Regions from separate parts of the Bacillus xiamenensis genome, predicted to be linked through region 1. Evidence: a T-box and tRNA genes for the amino acid it is inferred to sense, from the RefSeq annotation. Region 1 holds a T-box; the other holds one or more tRNA genes.
What was found. A T-box is a leader RNA that pairs with one kind of tRNA and senses whether it is charged. The one in region 1 lies ahead of thrS (threonine--tRNA ligase), so its partner is inferred to be a tRNA-Thr.
Positions count from the first base shown of each region.

Region 2: it encodes a tRNA-Thr, which carries the amino acid that the T-box ahead of thrS (threonine--tRNA ligase) is inferred to sense. The anticodon was not compared.

Region 1 covers NZ_CP017786.1:2,811,437-2,822,341, forward strand. The annotation lists gene dnaI (primosomal protein DnaI) at 1-810, shown strand, start outside; gene BK049_RS14315 (TVP38/TMEM64 family protein) at 845-1,483, shown strand; gene ytxC (putative sporulation protein YtxC) at 1,544-2,413, shown strand; T-box leader at 2,457-2,705, shown strand; gene thrS (threonine--tRNA ligase) at 2,750-4,690, shown strand; gene BK049_RS14330 (methyl-accepting chemotaxis protein) at 4,863-5,783, shown strand; gene BK049_RS14335 (HAD family hydrolase) at 5,839-6,618, opposite strand; gene BK049_RS14340 (hypothetical protein) at 6,774-6,956, shown strand; ribosomal protein L20 leader region at 7,187-7,318, shown strand; gene infC (translation initiation factor IF-3) at 7,390-7,905, shown strand; gene rpmI (50S ribosomal protein L35) at 7,930-8,130, shown strand; gene rplT (50S ribosomal protein L20) at 8,162-8,521, shown strand; gene BK049_RS14360 (DUF1294 domain-containing protein) at 8,584-8,850, shown strand; gene BK049_RS14365 (sigma-w pathway protein ysdB) at 8,868-9,272, opposite strand; gene BK049_RS14370 (M42 family metallopeptidase) at 9,451-10,539, shown strand; gene cstA (carbon starvation protein CstA) at 10,887-10,905, shown strand, end outside.
Region 2 covers NZ_CP017786.1:1,433,056-1,443,960, forward strand. The annotation lists gene glmS (glutamine--fructose-6-phosphate transaminase (isomerizing)) at 1-1,131, opposite strand, end outside; gene glmM (phosphoglucosamine mutase) at 1,707-3,053, opposite strand; gene BK049_RS07130 (CdaR family protein) at 3,079-4,485, opposite strand; gene cdaA (diadenylate cyclase CdaA) at 4,478-5,299, opposite strand; gene rsiW (anti-sigma-W factor RsiW) at 5,504-6,130, opposite strand; gene sigW (RNA polymerase sigma factor SigW) at 6,145-6,708, opposite strand; gene rocF (arginase) at 6,892-7,803, opposite strand; tRNA gene BK049_RS07155 (tRNA-Gln) at 7,946-8,017, opposite strand; tRNA gene BK049_RS07160 (tRNA-Tyr) at 8,022-8,106, opposite strand; tRNA gene BK049_RS07165 (tRNA-Thr) at 8,135-8,207, opposite strand; tRNA gene BK049_RS07170 (tRNA-Val) at 8,211-8,286, opposite strand; tRNA gene BK049_RS07175 (tRNA-Glu) at 8,293-8,367, opposite strand; gene murQ (N-acetylmuramic acid 6-phosphate etherase) at 8,588-9,499, shown strand; gene BK049_RS07185 (MurR/RpiR family transcriptional regulator) at 9,514-10,383, shown strand; gene BK049_RS07190 (PTS transporter subunit EIIC) at 10,380-10,905, shown strand, end outside.

The DNA of each region.
Region 1 (10,905 bases):
CACGAGGAAGAGATACAAGAAGACATGATTAATCGCAGCTTAAACAGGCTCTTTGAATATGTTCAGCAATCAAAGGGCTGTTCTTACTGCTTAGAGGACGAGAATGTAAATGCCATTTTAGACGGATATCACCCGAAACTTGTGATCAAAGGTCAGAGCATTGATATTGAATATTCCCCTTGTCCTGTAAAACTGCGGCTCGATCGACAGAAGAAACAGCAAGAACTCATGAAAAGCATGTACATTCCGCAGAATGTTCTTCAAGCGACGTTTGCTGATTTGAATGTTGTGGGAAGACAAGAGGTCATTCAAAAAGTAGGTCAATTCCTGCAAAGCTATGATGAGACTGGTAAGGGCAAAGGCCTTTATTTACACGGAAAGTTTGGGGTAGGAAAAACATTTATTCTAGCAGCGATTGCACAGCAGCTAGCGGTAAAAGAATATCCATCTCTCCTTGTCTATGTGCCTGAATTTGTGAGAGAGTTAAAAAATTCATTAGCCGATCATACTCTCGAAGAGAAGCTGAATATGGTCAAATCAACACCGATTTTAATGCTTGATGATATTGGAGCAGAGTCGATGACGAGCTGGGTACGAGATGAACTTTTAGGAACGATCTTGCAATACCGCATGGCAGAGCAGCTCCCGACTTTCTTCTCTTCTAATTTCTCACCGAGTGACTTGAAGCATCACTTTACGTACTCGCAGCGCGGGGAAAAAGAAGAGGTCAAAGCAGCTCGTTTAATGGAACGGATTCTTTATTTAGCCGAGCCAGTTTTGCTTGAAGGAGAAAATCGCCGTCATTTATAAAAGGATGCGTTACGTGAGGGGGGGAGCGGATGAGATGAACAAAAGAAAATGGCTGCTTATTCTCGTCATCGGCGTTCTGGCTGCTGCGCTATGGTGGCTGAACAAACAGCATCTTCAGCTGTCGCCGAAAGATGTGAAAAATTGGATTCTTCAATTTGGGCTGCTGGCCCCGTTTGTTTTTCTTTTCTTATCACTTTTTCGTCCGTTTGTGCTTGTCCCTCTCACCGTCTTTTCACTAGCAGCAGGTTTGGCGTTTGGCAGTGTCCTTGGGACCATTTATGCCCTCGTCGGTGCTACAGCTGGCGCAACGGGGTCTTTCCTGCTTGCTTCCACCTTCCGTTCAAACAAGCAAGAAACGAAATCAAGCAGCCGGAAGCTAAAGGCGGTGACGTCTCGCATTCAAGAGCATGGGTTTCTTTATATTTTGTTATTGCGCATTGCTCCAATTCATTTTGATTTTGTCAGCTATGCGGCAGCAGCTTCACATGCGAATTATCGTGCATTTACGGCCGCTACCTTTTTAGGACTAATACCGGGCACAGTTGCATTGAATGTTCTCGGGTCAAGCTTTGTGAGTGGCAATTATGCCGCCTTAGCGATTGTTTGTTTGATTTATTTGATCTTTATCTCTGTTCCACTCATTTTAAAAAGAAAGATGCCTGATTTATTTTAGGCGTCTATTTTTGATGTTCTCCCCATATATATGTAACAGATGTCGTTAGGGGGGACAAACATGCTTGAAATAATCTTTGAAGATGAATATGATACCGCCGCTTTTTTACACCTTGCTGAACACTTGGACAGTCGGCATCACATCTCGATTCAACAGGGGAAAGACCGGCTTCTCATAGAGGCGAAGAAATCAGGAGAAGCACTTGAGCACGTTGTGCGGCCTTTACTGGTTCACTTTTTTTTAGAATGCAAAGAAAATGAGCGCATGCGCAGCATCCTTGAAAACACATACTTATTTAAAGATCCCGAAGAGCAGCACCAAATTCTTTCGATCGCCCATAGCATCATGAAAGGGGATATAGAGGATATTCCTGGGATTCATCAAGACCCGTCAAGGGAAGCCCTGTTAAAAAAGGAGCTAGAGACGATCTCTTTACAGCAAGGTATTTTTTCAATTGGTTCATTTATGACATTTAGGCTCGCAGAGTATGATCAAAGGCTAAAGAATTATGTAGAAGTGTCCATTGAAGAATACAAAATGGAACAAGAATACCAAAACTTTATTCAATCCCTTCGAGACTATGTGATGGCAAGAGAACCTAAGCTTGAGAAAGTACATGTTGTGCATGAGGACCGTCTGGTGATTTGGGAATTTCGCTACGCTTCTGAACGTGATCAAAAACAATACATAGACAGACAGTTTGTAAGAGAGCATCCAATGTATATTGATTCGCAGCTGATTGCACCGCTTGTATCCATCGCTCCACAAAAAATTGACCTATTTACAAATGATACAGGTCATTCAATGGTACAAACCATTCAAAATATTTTTCAAGAAAGAGTCGAGGTCTTCCCGCCTCATTCGTTTCAGGAGCAGAATGTTCAATTTGTTCATGACCATTTGGAAAAGAAAAGTGAAAAGCTTTCTTGATTTTCACGAAAAAACGTTTTATAATACGGTGTAACTTCATACAGAGACCGTATTGATAAGGACATGAACAAATGAACACCCGCTTAAAGAGAGGGAAGCCGCGGCTGAAAGCTTCCTAGCTGAGGACCATTTGCTTTACCACCTTTGAACATCAGCTGTGAACTTTTTTAGTAATAGCTGACGGGAATTCCCGTTATCGAACCACAAGCCGTATTTGCTTTTGACAAAGCAAGCTGCAAATACGGGAAAAAGGGTGGAACCACGATTCCGTTTATTCAACCTCGTCCCTTTCCAGGGGGCGGGGTTTTTATATTGCCAAAAAAGGAGTGACCAGAGATGTCAGAACAAATTCAACTTACATTTCCAGATGGAGCAGTCAAGGAGTTTGACAAAACAGCAACAACAGAAGACATCGCGGCATCAATTAGCCCGGGCCTAAAGAAAAAAGCGCTTGCCGGTAAATTGAACGGCAAAGAAATAGATCTGCGTACGCCGCTATTAGAAAGTGGAACAATTGAGATCATCACAGATAAAAGTGAAGAAGCCCTCGATATTATGCGTCACAGCACAGCCCATTTGCTGGCACAAGCGATCAAACGCATTTATGGAAAAGAGCATCACGTCCAGTTTGGCGTAGGCCCTGTGATTGAAAATGGCTTCTACTACGATGTCGATATCGATGTTGCCATTACACCTGAAGATTTACCAAAGATTGAAAAAGAAATGAAGAAAATCATTAACAGCAACCTGCCGATTGAGCGTGTTGAAGTATCTAGAGAAGAAGCGAAAGCACGTTTTGAAGCAATTGGCGATGAATTGAAGCTCGAGCTGTTAGAGGCGATTCCAGAAGGCGAAACTGTCACAATTTATGAGCAGGGTGAATTCTTTGACCTATGCCGCGGCATTCACTTGCCGTCTACAGGAAAAATCAAAGAGTTCAAGCTGTTAAGCCTTGCAGGTGCATACTGGAGAGGTGACAGTAACAATCAAATGCTGCAGCGTATTTACGGAACAGCTTTCTTTAATAAAGAAGATTTAAATGAACATTTACGTCTACTTGAAGAAGCAAAAGAACGCGATCACCGTAAACTTGGGAAAGAGCTGAAGCTGTTTGCGAACTCTCAAAAGGTAGGTCAAGGCCTTCCGCTCTGGCTGCCAAAAGGGGCAACCATCCGCCGCGTGATTGAGCGCTACATTGTTGATAAAGAAGTACGCCTTGGTTATGAACATGTGTATACACCTGTTTTAGCGAGTGTAGAATTATATAAAACATCAGGCCACTGGGCGCATTATCAAGAAGATATGTTCCCAGTCATGGAAATGGACAACGAAGATCTTGTCCTTCGTCCAATGAACTGCCCGCACCATATGATGATTTATAAAAATGAACCGCACAGCTATCGCGAATTGCCAATTCGGATTGCAGAGCTTGGGACAATGCACCGCTATGAAATGTCAGGTGCTTTATCTGGCCTTCAGCGTGTTCGCGGCATGACATTAAACGATGCACATATCTTCGTTCGTCCAGATCAAATCAAAGACGAGTTCATCCGTACAGTTCGTTTAATTGAAGAAGTGTATCAAGACTTCGGCTTAAATGATTACACATTCCGCTTATCTTATCGTGATCCAGAGGATACAGAAAAGTATTTCGATGATGATGCCATGTGGAATAAAGCACAGTCCATGCTGAAAGATGCAATGGACGAGCTTGGACATGACTACTATGAAGCAGAAGGCGAAGCGGCATTTTATGGACCGAAGCTTGATGTACAAGTGAAGACAGCTCTTGGGAAAGAAGAGACGCTGTCCACTGTACAGCTTGATTTCTTACTTCCAGAGCGCTTCGATCTCACATATATCGGAGAAGATGGGAAGCACCATCGTCCAGTGGTGATTCATAGAGGGGTCGTGTCCACAATGGAGCGCTTTGTTGCCTTCTTAATTGAAGAATACAAAGGAGCTCTTCCAACATGGCTGGCACCTGTACAATTCCAAGTCATCCCGGTTTCACCGTCTGTTCATCTAGACTACGCGAAAAAAGTGCAAGAACGTTTGCAGCTTGAAGGTCTGCGTGTAGAGCTTGACAGCCGTGATGAAAAAATTGGATACAAAATTAGAGAAGCGCAAATGCAAAAGATTCCGTACATGCTGGTTGTCGGTGATCAAGAAGCAGAAAATGGCGCAGTCAATGTAAGAAAATACGGTGAACAAGATTCAGAAACAATGGACCTTGAAGCTTTTGTGAAACATGCAGTAGCAGAAGCGAAAAAATAATCTTTTCAAACAATGCAGCCGGTGATCTCTTTCCTTTGAGATCACTGGTTTTTTCTTATGGAAAAAAATTCTCCTCTGGTGATCCAGATGCTTGAATGATACGTTTAGATAGTACGAAAGTACGGGTAAGTATGTACTATTGGTGAGAGAAGAAAATGGGGGAATGAAAGAGATGGTTCAAACAACAAACGTATTATCATCACAAGTATTGGAACAGTCAGCCGTTCTTGGTGCATTAGAGCATTCACTAGCAATGATTGAATTTGATGTGACGGGTGAGGTGCTATGGGTCAATGATATTTTCGCAAAAGCCATGGGCTATTCTAAGGAAGAAATGATTGGTTTAAAACATAGACAATTTTGTCCTCCGCATATTGCAGAGCACACAAGTTATCAAATGTTTTGGGAGCGTTTAAAGGATGGTCGCGTTTTCCAGGAAAAGGTGCAGCGGATCACTAAGTACGGTGACACCTTATGGCTTGAAGCGACGTATACACCAGTCCTCAATGACAAGGGGAACGTCGTAGCTGTTGTGAAAGTGGCAACAGATATTACAGAGAGAGAAAACTCAATGAAGCAGGTCGTAAAAGATTTAAAGGACATGTCTGCGAAATTAATGGAGCGGGCAGAAATTGGTATTCAGCATAGTCAAAGTGTCAATGCTTCTTTTGAACATATCGCCAATGAAACAGATCAAAACATGAGCTTACTAGAAGGCTTAACAGAGCAGGTTGAGTCGATTAGCTCAATTGCGACGACCATTCACAGCATTGCTTCCCAAACGCAGCTGCTCGCACTGAATGCAGCTATAGAAGCTGCACATGCGGGCTCCTATGGAAATGGCTTTAGTGTGGTGGCGGCGGAAATTCGAAAGCTTGCGACAGATTCAAAGGAAGCAATCGTAAAAGTGGATCGATATGTGAAAGCAATTCATATAGAAGTAGAAAAGGTCAGCAGCGGAACGAGCCGGGCAAAAACGAGTGTGTTTACAAACCGGGATCTTGTGAAGCAGGCAAGCGAAGAATTCATCAATGTAGGAGAAGCAGCCCGCGGCTTAGATCGTCAAGCACAGAGTCTAGCGGACATTGTGTAACCGAGAGACCAAAAACACCCTATCTCGTCTGGAGAAGGGTGTTTTCTCTTTGAATCTACTTTAATATATCAAACAATTCATGTAAGTCTTTAATTTCATAATCTGGCGTCACATCTGTTTCATTCTTCTTGCCGTGGCGGTTGATCCAAACGGTTTGGATGCCAACGCGAGATGCTCCGAGAATATCTGTTTTTGGATTATCTCCTACCATAATGACGTCATCTTTTGTGAGATTTAACAGCTGGAGGCAGTGCTCAAAGATGCCAGGGTCAGGCTTGCCTTTCCCATAATCTCCTGAAATCACAATTTCATTAAAATAAGGCGCAAGCTCTGGTACACCTGCAAGCTTTTCCTTTTGAAGACTAGGGTCTCCATTTGTTAATAGGAGTAGTTCATATCTGCCTTTCAGGCGGTCTAAAACAGGATACGTTTCTTCATAGACATACGGGCGTTTTCTCCGTTCTGCTGCAAAGAAATCAGCCAAGTATTGTCCAAATGCCTCATCGTCAATTCCCGCCTTTTTTAAGCCGTTCGTCCAAGCGTTTTTACGATACTCTGGTGCAAGGGCGTTCAACTTTTGAAAGCCTTCGCTAATCGGTTCACTAAAATTTGACCACAGTCCTTCAAAAGGATTAATACCGATCATGACAGTATAATCATATGTTTCATAGGAAGAGTACAGCTTTCTTGCTTCTTCACGTACAATCTGCTCAAATGTTTCTGAATCAAGTCCATATTTCTTTTCCGCTTCCCGGCATGTTTCTTGAAAAGTCGTGTGAATGCTTTTTTCATCCCAAAGCAAAGTGTCATCTAAATCGAAAAATACGGCTTTCATGATCTTCTCCCTTGTTATGTATGTAGTTACCTTCAATTGCATGTGACAGGCTCATGTTCATTTTACAATAGAAGGAGAGGGCAATAAAGAAAAGATTTGAGAGAGATGTGAGCATTGACTGCTCATGACTATTGACATCAACTGAGGTGGCTGGTTTGCTTCATTTCATTTTGATGATGATCGAGCATGTGGGGATCATCGTTATTTTAGGTTTTGTGCTTGCGCATGTGAAGGGCTTTCGCAATCTACTGCTTCACAACCAAGGGTTTCGGAAAAAGGACATCCTTTTTTTATTTTTGCTTCTTTTAGTAACAACAGGCAGCACTGTTTGGTGTTGAGATGGAGTTATCATTATTCTGCTGTTTGCAAAGCCTTTTGCTGATGATTGGGGGCTTTTGAGCGTGATTGTCATCCCAATCTTTCTGCAATTGCTTCTTTGATGACATCATGGTTTAAAAAAGTCTTGCTCAAATCGTTTCATCATGCTAAAATGAAAAAGTTGTTTCAAGAGTTCGGTTACTTGACGGACAAATGAAAATTGTGTAAAATAATTAACGAATTGAATAGATATCACAAGCAGAAGCACCCGCTTCTCACCTGATTGACACATGCTTGTAGTTGACAGGTTGACCGTACATTTATTTTTTCATGCAAATGTTCGCAGTGTGGGTGTTTTATATGCCCACACTTTTTGTTTGCCTGTAAAACATACAACGAAATGGTCAAAATGAGTTGTGAACTCAATTCAAAATCTCATGGAGGTGGCTCACTATTAGCAAAGATCAATTAGTTAATGAAGGTATTCGTGCGCGTGAAGTTCGTTTGATCGGACAAAATGGCGATCAGCTGGGGATTAAATCCCGCCAGGAAGCTCTGGAAATTGCTGCTAAAGCTAATCTTGACCTTGTGTTAGTTGCTGCAAATGCAAAACCACCTGTTTGCCGAATCATGGACTACGGTAAGTTCCGATTCGAACAGCAGAAGAAGGAAAAAGAGGCACGTAAGAATCAGAAAATCATTAGCTTAAAAGAAGTTCGGTTGAGCCCGACAATCGATGAACATGACTTTAACACGAAGCTCCGTAATGCCATCAAATTCCTTGAAAAGGGAGATAAAGTGAAAGCTTCTATCCGCTTTAAAGGGCGTGCGATTACGCATAAAGAAATCGGACAGCGCGTGTTAGACCGTTTCTCTGAAGCTTGCGCTGAAGTAGCAACAGTAGAAACAAAACCTAAGATGGACGGACGTAGCATGTTCCTCATGCTTGCACCAAAAGTCGAAAAGTAAAGTAACAGAGGGAGGAAACATCCAATGCCAAAAATGAAAACTCACCGCGGATCTGCTAAACGCTTCAAAAAAACAGGTTCTGGTAAACTTAAACGTTCTCATGCGTACACAAGTCACTTGTTCGCTAACAAATCTACAAAGCAAAAACGTAAATTGCGTAAGAGCGCAATCGTAAGTGCTGGAGATTTCAAACGTATCAAACAACAACTTGCAAACATCAAGTAATTTGGAATAGGAATCATAGGAGGGAAATACAATGCCAAGAGTAAAAGGCGGAACTGTGTCGCGTCAGCGTCGTAAAAAGGTTCTTAAATTAGCAAAAGGTTATTTCGGTTCAAAACATAGATTATACAAAGTAGCAAACCAACAGGTCATGAAATCTGGAAACTACGCTTTCCGTGACCGTCGTCAGAAAAAACGTGACTTCCGTAAACTATGGATCACTCGTATCAATGCTGCAGCTCGTATGAACGGTCTTTCTTACAGCCGTTTAATGCATGGCTTAAAGCTTTCTGGTATCGAAGTCAACCGCAAAATGCTTGCTGACCTTGCTGTGAATGACCTAAACGCATTCAATCAGCTTGCTGATGCTGCAAAAGCACAACTAGACAAGTAAGTCATATAAAAGATCATTCCGTCGAGGAGTGATCTTTTTTCTCATCATGTGAGGTGAAAGAAATGAACATCGCTCTGATCGTGCTGCTCATCTTGGTAAATGTCTATGGTTTTTTTCTCATGGGAGAAGATAAACGCCGGGCGAAAGCGCATAAATGGAGAATATCAGAAGCGCACTTATGGAGTACCGCAGTGCTTTTTGGTGCTGCTGGGTCGTTTCTTGGCATGCAGTATTTCCGTCATAAAACTAAGCATCCTGCCTTTCAAATCGGCATGCCTGTTCTAATTGTTGTTCAATTGGTCATATTAGGATATTTGCATTTCATCTGAAAAAGGAGCAGACGCCATCAAGACGGCGTGTCTGCTCCTTTTTTTTGTTTGATTTTTTTGATGGGCTGATCCCAATCAATTTTGGTCTGAGGATATCGTTCGATGATGTTCTCCTCAAGTTTTTCAAAGTCTTCTAATGTAAATTCATTTAGCTTCTCAGGTGACTCCGTCCAAACGTAAATGGAGTGGACAAACAGAGGATGATCCTTAGAAGGAACGTGCTTTTCCCCTTCAAACAAGACACCTTTATAGACGAAATTAAAATTTTTGCGGGCATTTTGCTGTTCGTCCATAAAATAAAAGCCTTCTTTTAATTTTGCTTGTTTCAGCTTTCTTCTCGGGTTTGAGAAGAATTTTACCGCCATGTAGAAAATATAGACAAGCAGTGCAACAAGAGCAAGTCTAATGAGGATAACAAACATGACAGGATGCACCTCCAATACCGTTATCTGATGTACTACGAATGAAAAGGCCAAAAGGTTTCAACTTTTTTAAAAAAATATTTCGTTAAACGAAAAAATATTCATAAAAAGATCGTATTGAACGAATGAGGTTTTGTATAATAAGAATGCACCATGAAGATAAAGGAGGATGAACGGAATGACAAAACTAGATCAAACATTAACTATGCTGAAAGACCTAACGGATGCAAAAGGGATTCCAGGAAATGAACGTGATGTCAAAAAAGTCATGCAGACATACATAGAAACATATGCAGATGAAATTTCTACAGACCGCCTTGGCAGCTTCATCGCTAAGAAGGAAGGAAATGCAAATGGGCCTAAAATCATGCTCGCTGGTCACTTAGATGAAGTAGGATTCATGGTGACAAAAATTGATGACAAAGGCTATATTCGTTTTCAAACGGTCGGTGGCTGGTGGTCACAGGTCATGCTGGCACAGCGTGTCACCATTGTGACGAAAAAAGGGGACATCACAGGTGTGATTGGTTCCAAACCGCCACATGTCTTATCACCAGAAGCCCGCAAAAAAACAATTGAAATTACTGATATGTTTATTGATATTGGGGCTTCAAGCAAAGAACAGGCGATGGAGTGGGGCGTGCTGCCTGGAGATCAAATTGTTCCTTACTTTGAGTTTACGGTCATGAATGATGAAAAAATGCTCCTTGCAAAAGCATGGGACAATCGTATCGGCTGTGCAGTGGCGATTGATGTCATGAAGAATTTACATGGTGCTCAGCATGAAAATATCGCTTACAGTGTGGCAACTGTTCAAGAGGAAGTAGGCCTGCGCGGAGCCAAAACGGCTGCTGCCGCGATCCAGCCTGATATTGGATTTGCCATTGATGTTGGTGTAGCAGGAGATACGCCAGGCATCACTGAAAAAGAAGCAACGAGCAAACTTGGCAAAGGACCAACGATTGTCGTATTTGATGCTTCTATGATTTCTCATAAAGGACTTCGCGATTTTGTTGTCCAGACAGCGGATGAATTGAACATCCCTTATCAATATGATTCAGTGCCTGGCGGGGGGACAGATGCTGGGGGTATCCATTTAACAGGTCATGGTGTTCCATCACTATCCATCGGGATTCCAAGCAGGTATATTCATACCCATGCAGCAATGATTCACCGAGATGATTATGAAAATGCAGTGAAGCTTTTAACAGAAGTTATCAAAAGACTTGATCAAAAAACTGTCGAACAAATTACGTATGGTTCTTAATAGAAAAGCCTTTCCTCAGTGTAGAGGAAAGGCTTTTTTGCACCATTGAATTTCCCAGGAAATGAATCGTTTTTAATTTGTATCAAAAGAACTATTTTTAGCGGATGAAGAGAGAATTTTCTAGTTAATAAGGCACATGTGATCCATCTTTTATTTTTGTAAGATGAAATCAATAAAAAGGACAGAGCTTAGAGATCGCTCTGCCAAAAGAGAGTTTATGGAAGTAGGTGAAGCTTATTTAAGATTAAATCAATTATTCCTATTTGTCAACTTGGTTTTAAAGGAAAAAAAATCAATCAATTTATGTTATATTTGTAACAAATTGTTTTCAAAAAGGGGATGGTTGAATGAATGCGGTTACAATTG
Region 2 (10,905 bases), 1.4 Mb from region 1:
CGTAGATCCTGGTACGTTTGTGATCGTTAATGCTTTATGACCAAGTTCTTTGACTTGAACAAGTACAGCACGGCTGTCCGCAGTCTCCCCAGATTGAGAAAGGAAGATGAACAACGGTTTTTTCGATAGAAGCGGCATGTTGTAAGAGAATTCACTTGCTACATGAACTTCTACAGGTACTTTTGCCCAGTCTTCAATATATTGTTTACCAACAAGTCCTGCATGGTAGCTCGTTCCGCAAGCCACAATATAGATGCGGTCTGCTTCTGCTACTGCGCTTGCGATATCGCCAGCGACTGACAGTTTGCCGTTTTCGTCTTGATATTCTTGGATGATTTTGCGCATGACAAGCGGCTGTTCATCCGTTTCTTTTAACATGTAGTGAGGATATGTGCCTTTCTCAATGTCGCTTGCATCCAGCTCAGCGATATAAGAAGGACGTGTCATAATATCACCATCAAGGTTTTTGATGATCACCTCGTCTTTTGTGACAATGACCATTTCTTTATCCATTAATTCCGCATATTCGTTTGTTACTTGAAGCATCGCCATTGCGTCAGAAGCCACAACGTTGAAATCTTCGCCGAAACCAACCAATAACGGGCTTTTGTTTTTCGCCACATAAATTGTTTCTTTGTTTTCGTTATCGAAAAGGGCAATTGCGTATGAGCCTTTTAGTTGAAGAAGCGTTTGACGGAAAGCTTCCTCTGTATCAAGACCTCTATTCACAAATTGTTCGATAACTTGAACAACAACCTCTGTATCTGTGTCGCTTTTTAGTGTGACGTCTTGTAAATATTCGCGTGTCAATTGTACATAGTTCTCGATGACACCGTTATGAACAAGCGTAAAACGGCCAGAAGCACTTTGATGCGGATGCGCATTTAGATGGCTTGGTACACCGTGTGTTGCCCAGCGTGTATGTCCGATTCCTGCTGAAGATGCCACGTTTGCATCAACGACTTCACGAAGCTCAGCGATACGTCCTTTTTCTTTGAACACATGCACGCCTTCTTCGTTTGCCACAGCGATACCTGCTGAGTCATACCCGCGGTACTCAAGCTTCTCTAAACCTTTTAATAAGATTTCCTTCGCATCATTCTGACCAATATAACCTACGATTCCACACATAAATATTCTTCCTCCCGATCATGAGAAAGGGACAAAGAAAGCCTACTAAAATAGAAGGGACATTTCTTCGTCCCTCTCTACATGTTTATTTTGGGAGATCATGTGTATTCCCTTTGTACAAAGAGTCACCTCTTTGCTTTAAAGAAACACTTACGGCTGTGATCTCTATTTTTGAACAGCCGGGAGGCATCCGCCGAAAATTCGATAACCTCCATCCTCGTCAACTAAGCATCTGTCGTTCGATCGCTTAGTTCGGGCGCTATAATTATAAGAGTGGCTGAACATCTACCCTGCCTTTCCTGCTAGAATAAAAATCCAGTAACACAAGGATGATTGTACTATAAGGTCTGACCTCCGTCAATCACAATGTAGCAGGTGATCCCCTTCATTTTAGAAGGTGAGACCTCCATACACTATATGCGATGAGGCTTGTCATGTTCTACCTTTGATGTGCTCTCTTACGTATGAAAGCAAGCAGCAAGTTGCCCTCGCTTATATCATTCGTAAAGAGCCCTCCTCTTATGACGTTTATTCAAAAAAAAGCAAACCGCAGCTTTGCGATTTGCTTCAACCTATTACTCAATACCCATTTCTTCTTTGACAACAGCCGTAATGCGAGCCACGTATTCATCACACAGCTCTTTTGTCTTCGCCTCTGCCATGACACGTACAAGCGGCTCTGTTCCTGATGGACGAACAAGGATGCGGCCGTCACCGTTCATCTCTTTTTCAACCTCTTGAATCACAGCTTTCACTTTCTCATTTTCTTCCACTTTATACTTATCAGATACCTTCACATTCACTAGAAGCTGCGGGAACTTTTCCATTTCAGCCGCAAGCTCTGATAATGTTTTTCCTGTTGCTTTTAGTGTATTCACCAGCATGATCGCAGAAAGCATGCCATCACCTGTCGTATTATAATCAAGGAAAATCAAATGGCCTGATTGCTCGCCTCCGACATTATAGCCGTCCTTTTTCATCGCCTCGACCACATAACGGTCACCAACAGCGGTTTGAATGCTCTTAATGCCTTGCTTCTCAAGCGCTTTATAGAAACCAAGGTTACTCATGACCGTTGACACGACCGTGTCATCCTTCAATCGGCCTTCACCCTTTAGATAACGTGCACATATGTACATAATTTGATCGCCGTCTACAATATCACCTTTTTCATCGACTGCAATTAAGCGGTCACCATCACCATCAAACGCAAGACCAATATCCGCTCCTTTTTCTTTCACAAAAGCAGAAAGAGCCTCTGGGTGAGTAGAACCTACGCCATCGTTGATATTCAATCCATTCGGTGATGTCCCCATTGTTGACACATCTGCATCTAAATCCGCAAATAAATGTGTCGCAAGAGAAGATGTTGCACCGTGTGCACAGTCAAGCGCCACGTGAATACCTGTGAAATCCTCATCCGCTGTCTGCTTCAAGAATTGCAAGTATTTCTGACCGCCTTCAAAGTAGTCATTCACCGTTCCAAGATCGGCTCCAACTGGACGTGGCAGTTGATCGACTGGCTGATCCATTAGCTGCTCAATTTCATTTTCCTGTTCATCTGACAGCTTAAAGCCATCACCACCGAAAAATTTAATTCCGTTGTCTTGAACTGGGTTGTGAGAAGCTGAAATCATGACACCTGCTTCTGCATCCATTGCCTTCGTTAAATAAGACACACCAGGTGTTGAGATCACACCTAAACGCATGACTTCAGCCCCAATTGAAAGTAAGCCGGCTACGAGTGCTCCTTCTAACATATGACCAGATACACGCGTGTCTCGTCCAACGAGTACCTTTGGACGTTCTTTATCCTTCGTGAGCACATAGCCGCCAAATCTCCCAATTTTAAATGCGAGCTCTGGCGTTAATTCGCTATTAGCCACACCCCTTACACCATCAGTTCCAAAGTACTTGCCCATGTCTCAATCGCTCCTTTTTTACCATTCAAGAGGACGCTGAGTCCTCTTTGTTATCTTCTTTGACCCGCTGTCTTTGACTCGATTCTTTTTTTGCTTTATCTTGTGTTGATTCCTTTTGACTCTTCTCTTCCTGATCATCATCGGATGATTGATCTTTCCGATCATTCGTAGAAGCCGGCTGATCTTCTGTATCAGTAGAAGTCAGTTTCACTTTGACCTTCGATCTAGATAATGTCCACGTCACATTTTGAGGGCCATTCACTTGTACTTTGACCTCATGTGTCCCTTCGTTTAAGTCCCCCACATTGATATAGGCTTCAATATCTGAAGCCTTTAGTTTATCAATTGCACTCTTTGACCCTTTTGCTGTTAACGTGAGACGCCCAGAAGACGGACTCACAAATTCAGAGCTGAGATCCTTGCTCAGGCCCACGACAGAAATCGGGACATTATCAATCTTTTTTTCTTTAGCTGTTGCAACCTTCACTTTGATCTTAACGGTTTCAGGTGATACCTTTTTCACACCATCTGGCAGTGGGATGTTGGCATCAATCTCCGTATCATCTTTGATTTTGCTTAGGTCCAGCTTAACGCCATCAATAAAATCAAGTGCATCCAGTACCTTTTGAGAACCGTAAACCGTGACCTCACTTGGGCTTGTCTCAATGCTTGAAATACTGATTCCATCCGGTAAGCTGCCCGTCCGCTCAATCTTAAACGGGACTTTCTTGCTCGGACTCGTAATCGGGACCGTAATATCTACCACAGACGGACTTACTTCGACCGGCAGTTCATTTCCGCTACTATCATAAACAGTCAACTTCGCTTCTTTCTCGATTTGCTGATCGACACCCTCTAAGTTCACAAATGCCTTTATGACAGAAATTTTGTCGATCACGTCTTTTGAGCCAGTGACAGTGACCTTTTTCGGATTCACAATAGGCTGCTCTGGTGAATAGCCGTCTTTGATTTTATTTTGATTATAAAATTCTGTTTCAACAGGGAATTCAGCTGTCGTTTTTTCTTGTATCGTCACAGTTGTCACAGACGGATTAATCGTTAATGTGATCCCTTTTGATACATCTCTCGCCTTCAGCTCCACTTTATGTGTACCTGTCGTCAGCTTTTGCATATCTGCGTAAATTTCAAAGTTCTTTGTTTGTCTTGCTGTTTTCACAGCACTTGTTGAACCTTTAATTGTGACATTGACTGTCTGCGGCACACCAGTGACGACATACTTCTCGTCATCATAATACGCTTTAACAGGAATGTCCGTTAAGGTTGCTTCATCTGTTGTCGATGTTGGGAAAAAGGATTCACCGATTTTTTTCGGCGTGGGCGCTTGCGCTGAATTGACTGCACCATACAGCAATAAAGCGAAGACCAATGCAAGAAACTTAACGGCCCAGCGATTATTCAAAATCTTATCCATTTTTCTTGCCCCTCCAATACCATTTGGTCGAGGAAGCATCTTTGCTGTTCTTACTAAATTCAGCAACCAGCATTTCTTCAAGCGCTTCTTCTGTCAATTCTCGATGGAGATCACCATTTCTTGCGACACTTATACCGCCTGTCTCCTCGGAGACGATGACGGTTAAGCTGTCTGTCACTTCACTAATACCAACTGCCGCTCGGTGACGTGTGCCGAGCTCCTTTGAAATAAAAGGACTTTCTGACAGCGGTAAATAACAAGCCGCAGCTGCAATCTCATCACGCTTCATAATCACAGCACCATCATGAAGTGGTGTATTCGGAATGAAAATATTAATCAGCAGCTCAGAACTCACCTTTGCATTCAAAGGAATTCCTGTCTCTATGTAATCATTCATCCCAGTATCACGCTCAATTGTCAGCAGCGCTCCTATTCTTCGTTTTGCCATATAGTTAATTGCTTTTGTAATTGCCTCGATCGTTTTCTGCTGCTGTTCCTCTACAGGTGTCCCGCTTCTTGAAAAGAAACGGCCGCGCCCAAGCTGCTCAAGCGCTCTCCTTAGCTCAGGCTGAAAAATAATAATGATCGCAAGGAACCCCCACGTAATCGCTTGATCCATCAGCCACTGAAGTGTGTTAAGACCGAGATACGCACTTCCCATCCTGACGAGAACAATGACCACAATTCCCTTTAAAAGCTGAACCGCTTTTGTTCCGCGGATGACCATCATTAATTTATATATCACATACCAAACAACGAGAATATCAACAGCATTACCGAGGTACTGCAAAAAAGGAATATCCCCTAAAGCCATTTCCTCGTCCTCCAGAATTTTCAGTTATTCTTCGTTTGATTCATTTTTTTATAAAAAAAGAGCCTATGTGTAATACATAGCGTGGCTATTATATCACATTTTGTTTCAGCAAGGAAAATAGTTGCCATATATGGCTGCCTCCAAGCTTGGTTCATGTATAGAAAAAGAGCAGTCCCCTTAGAGACTGCTCTCAAGCCGTTTGATTTACTTTTGCTCCTCTGGTCCAATGACCCGCATCACGTCTTGTGCTGTGGATTTCATTTTGTACCAGACCCAATCAAACACTTCATTAATTTCATTGATTTGACCAGTGACTTGTCCGGCAGAAGCAGTCAGCTGTTCCCCATTGACGACTGTTACGTTACCATCAACCTTGCCTTCTACAATCAGCTTGCCATTTTTGACAGTGACATCACCTTTGACGGTTTCCCCTTTAGGTACAATCACTGTATCATTTTCAACTACGAGATTCGGCTGCTTTGACACACTGAAATTATGATCCGTATTCCAGCTTGTAAACAGACTGCCTCCCATCAATATGACAAAGAGGGCAGCGGCTACCATCAGCGGGTGAGCTTTGATCCATCTTTGAACCGACACACGCTTTTTCTCTTTTGGGAGACCTGCCATCACCTTTGCAGTGAAATCTGATGGTGCTTCTATATGAGATGTACTCTGCACGAGCGCGATGGATTTCTCAATTTGTTGAAAATGAGTACGGCATTCCTCACACGATTGCAGATGGCTCTTTAATTCTTTTTCATCTTCGGGCTCAATGTCCCCGTCTAAATACTGATGCATAAGCAGGACGATTCTTTCCTGACAGCTCATCAAAACCACCTCACTCAAAGGTCTCTCAACTGTTTCCGGAGAGCCTCTCTACCCCTGTGTATTCTCGTTTTCACCGTACCAACTGGTATATTCAGAATCTCACTAATTTCTTTTAACGAGAGTTCATCAATATACTTTAATACAATGACCGAACGATATTTATCGGGTAATCTTAGAATTTTTTGCTGAATGGTGCTCGATAATTCAAGCGACACCACCTCATCCTCTGGCAAAATGCCATCAGCAGCAATTTGAGAATACATATTCAGTCCTTCTGTTCCTGCCACCTCTGCATCTAAATAATAATCCGGCTTTTTTTTACGAATACGGTCGATGGTCAGGTTGGTTGCAATGCGGTACAGCCACGTGGAAAATTTACGATTCACATCAAAGCTCTCAATATTCACATAGGCACGAATAAATGCCTCCTGCGCAATATCCTCTGCTTCATGTGCATTCCCAAGCATACGATAGCACAGCTGATAAATTTTGTCCTTATACAGGTCTACGATGTCTGCAAATGCGTTCTGGTCGCCTTTTTTCACTTGCTTAATTCTCTTTTTAATCATTGTTTCCATAGTATATTCAACCTCTGCCTTCACCGGTCTTTATGTATACGAACCTCTTTCCAAAAGGTTTCATTCTCCTCTAAAAAATAGTGTAACAAATTTTTGACAGCGTGTTGCGCTTATCAGCCGGTAAAAACCTTAACATATCCTTAAATTTCTCCAAAACAAAAAAGAACGGGAACAATTCCCGCTCTACAACAGCTTTTCGCCCATTAAAGAACCAATTAACGCAACAGCCACTTCAGCTGTTTTATTTTTCTCATCTAATACCGGATTCACCTCAACAAATTCAGCTGAAGTCAAAATACCCGCTTCCTCTAAAAGCTCCATTGCAAGGTGACTCTCCCGGTAACTGATGCCGCCTGCAACCGGCGTTCCTACACCAGGACATTCCACTGGATCTAACCCATCTAAATCAAGCGACAGGTGAACACCGTCTGTTCTTTCCTTTAAATATGCAATGGCTTCCTCCATCACTCTTGTCATCCCTAAACGATCAATTTCATGCATCGTATACACTTTAATCCCTTTTTCTCTAATCAATGCCCGCTCTCCTTCATCTAAGGAACGAGCACCAATTAAGATCACATTCTCAGGCTTCACTTTAGGCGTATAACCGCCAATATTCGTTAAATCAGCATGCCCAAGGCCGAGACTGACTGCAAGCGGCATGCCATGAATATTTCCAGAAGGAGAGGTTTCCTCTGTATTTAAATCACCGTGCGCATCATACCAAATGACACCCAAATTTTCATAATGCTTCGCTACACCGGCAAGTGTGCCTATCGCAATGCTGTGATCCCCGCCTAAAATCAGTGGAAACGAACCTGACTGCACAATACTGCTGACCTTTTCAGCAAGAAGCTGATTCGCACCAGCATTCTCCGTTAAGTTTTTTAGCTTTTCACTTGTATAGAGACCTTTCTCATCGTCCCTTTGCTCGACTGGTATATCCCCAAGATCCTCCACTTCGAATGAAAGCGATTCCAATTTTTCCTTTACGCCAGCACATCGAATCGCACTCGGTCCCATATCGACGCCCCTTCTCATTTGACCCAAATCCATTGGAACCCCGATCATCGTGACCTTCTTTTTTTCTCCCATGTATGTACATCCCCTTTCCGTTCATGCTTATATTTTACTTTCTTCATGCCTGCTGACTCAACTCAACAACATTTTGAATAGTTATACATTCTTTCTAAAAACATCGTAAAAAAAAAGACACCTTTTTCAAAAAGGTGTCTTACTGGGCTAGCTGGATTCGAACCAACGCATGACGGAGTCAAAGTCCGTTGCCTTACCGCTTGGCTATAGCCCAAAAATGGTGGAGGGGGGCGGATTCGAACCGCCGAACCCGGAGGGAGCGGATTTACAGTCCGCCGCGTTTAGCCACTTCGCTACCCCTCCACATATGGAATTGATAAAGAAAAAACAGTGCCGGCAAGAGGACTTGAACCCCCAACCTACTGATTACAAGTCAGTTGCTCTACCAGTTGAGCTACACCGGCATATGGTGGAGGATGACGGGCTCGAACCGCCGACCCTCTGCTTGTAAGGCAGATGCTCTCCCAGCTGAGCTAATCCTCCACATCATGGTGACCCGTACGGGATTCGAACCCGTGTTACCGCCGTGAAAGGGCGGTGTCTTAACCGCTTGACCAACGGGCCATTTTGTCAAGTTTACTGTTTCCGCGAAGCTGACAAAAGTTATTATATACAGGTTGCCCACCGTTTGTAAAGGGGATTTTTATTTTTTTTATTTTCTAATTATTCACCCCCTATCAGCACAATGTTTCGACTGAAATATAATTTCAGTATTTAAATATAATATTGAAATTTCATATCATACTCAATATACTGAAAATGAAGAAATAAGGAGGTATGTCACATGCAGCCATCTCAACTGCGTTCTTTGACAACAGAATCAAGAAACCCTAACACCATGGGAATTTCACAAGCAAATCCGCTAGAAATGCTCCAAATGATCAATGCGGAAGATATGAAGGTCGCTCAAGCCGTCAACCGTGTCCTTCCAGACGTAAAGACAGCAAGTGACTTTGCCTTTGAATCCATCTCGAATGGGGGCAGACTCATTTATCTAGGCGCTGGAACAAGTGGCAGAATTGGGGTAATGGATGCGGTCGAATGTCCACCTACCTATAGCATTTCACCTGATGTCATCGTAGGCATCATGGCCGGTGGCGACTCTGCCTTTTCACATGCAGCAGAAGATGTGGAAGACAGTGAAGAAGCTGGTCAAAAAGATTTAGAACACATTCACCTGACATCAAAAGATACTGTTGTCGGCATCGCTGCTAGCGGCAGAACACCTTATATCATTGGCGCTTTAAACTATGCAAGATCCATTGGAGCAAAAACAATCGCCCTCAGCTGCAATGAACAAGCTGAGATTAGTGAGCTGGCAGACTGTGCCATTGAAGTCATCGTCGGACCAGAAGTCATCACTGGATCAACAAGAATGAAAGCCGCATCCGCTCATAAAATGATTTTAAATATGCTTTCCACCTCGGTCATGATCAGACAAGGCAAAGTATATGAAAACCTAATGGTTGATGTAAAAGTAAGCAATCACAAACTAAAAGAACGCGCCATCACCATCATCCAACATGTGACAAACGCTTCCTATGAACAAGCCGTAAAAACTCTTGAAGCAGCCGATTTAGAAGTCAAAACCGCCATTGTCATGCTTCAAACAAATACAGATAAAAAGACAGCAAAAGACTTACTCAACAAAGCAGATGGCCATATCGACAAAGCCATCTTACGTCATCAATCCTAAAGGAGGCAAAGCTCATGTCAGCAGGCGGACTCACCCTACTACACACAATGAAATCAAAACTTCCCCAATCTGAAAAAATCATTGCAGACTATATCCTTGCCCACCCTGACAAAGTCATTAAAGGCACAGTGCATGAAATCAGTCAGGCTGCCGGTGCAAGCAGCTCTGCCGTCATCCGCCTTTGTAAATCACTCGGGCTGGATGGCTACCAAGATTTAAAAATGCGAATCGCTGGTGACTTAATGCACGCCGATAAACAAGGCTACCGGGATATCGAACAAGATGAACCACTTCCATCCATTATTCAAAAGACAGCAGGAAACTCGATTCAATCGATCAAAGACACAGCCTCTATCTTAAATGTAGAAGCTTTAGAAAAGGCCGTTCAACTGCTGCTGAATGCAAACCAAATCCATTTTATCGGTGTTGGTGCATCTGGCATCGTTGCAGCTGATGCTCAGCAGAAATTTCTCAGAATCAATTATGCGGCCACAGCCTTCACTGACATGCACATTGCATCCACAGTCATCGCAAATGCAGGAAAGAATGACATAGTATTCGGCATATCCTTTTCAGGAGAAACGTTAGACATCATTCAAGCCCTTCAACTCGCCAAAGAAAATGAAGTGAAAACCATTGCCTTAACGCATCCAGGTCATACAAGCGTTTCTGCATTGTGTGACGTTCACCTATCGACGTCCGGTTCCAATGAAGCACCTTTTCGCAGTGCTGCCACTTCCTCTAGAATGGCACAGCTCTATTTAATCGATGTCTTGTTCCTAAGCTTAGCCTCCCGTCAATATGAACAAACGGCACAATATATTGACAAGACAAGGCATGCCATCCGCTCCATGAAACGAAAATCAAAGGGGGATTCAACATGAGTCATCAAAAGAAATATCAGCAGTTGGCGAAAGACATTCTTTCACTCTGTGGTGGTTCTGAAAACATCTCTTCCCATACACATTGTATGACACGTCTCCGAATTACACCGATTCATCATGAAAAAGTTCAACTCACAGCGATCAAAGAACTCGATGGTGTCATTGGCGTCGTCGAGGCGGAAACCGTTCAAATCATCTTAGGCACTGGTGTTGTCAATCATGTATCAAGTGCGTTTGAACAGCTGCTAAACGCCTCGGATTCATATGATCTAAACCAAGAAGCACAAAAAAACAAACAAGCCATTTCACAAAAGAACCGCACACCATTCAAGCTGCTATTACGTCGAATTGCGAGCATTTTTATCCCCATCATTCCCGCACTGGTCGCATCAGGTCTCATTACGGGTATTACAAAAGCGATCGTGCAAGCGGGCTGGCTCGATGGAAAATCCCAAGCAGCCATTATCCTAACGGTGATCGGATCAGGCTTGTTTGCCTATCTCGGTATATTAGTCGGAACAA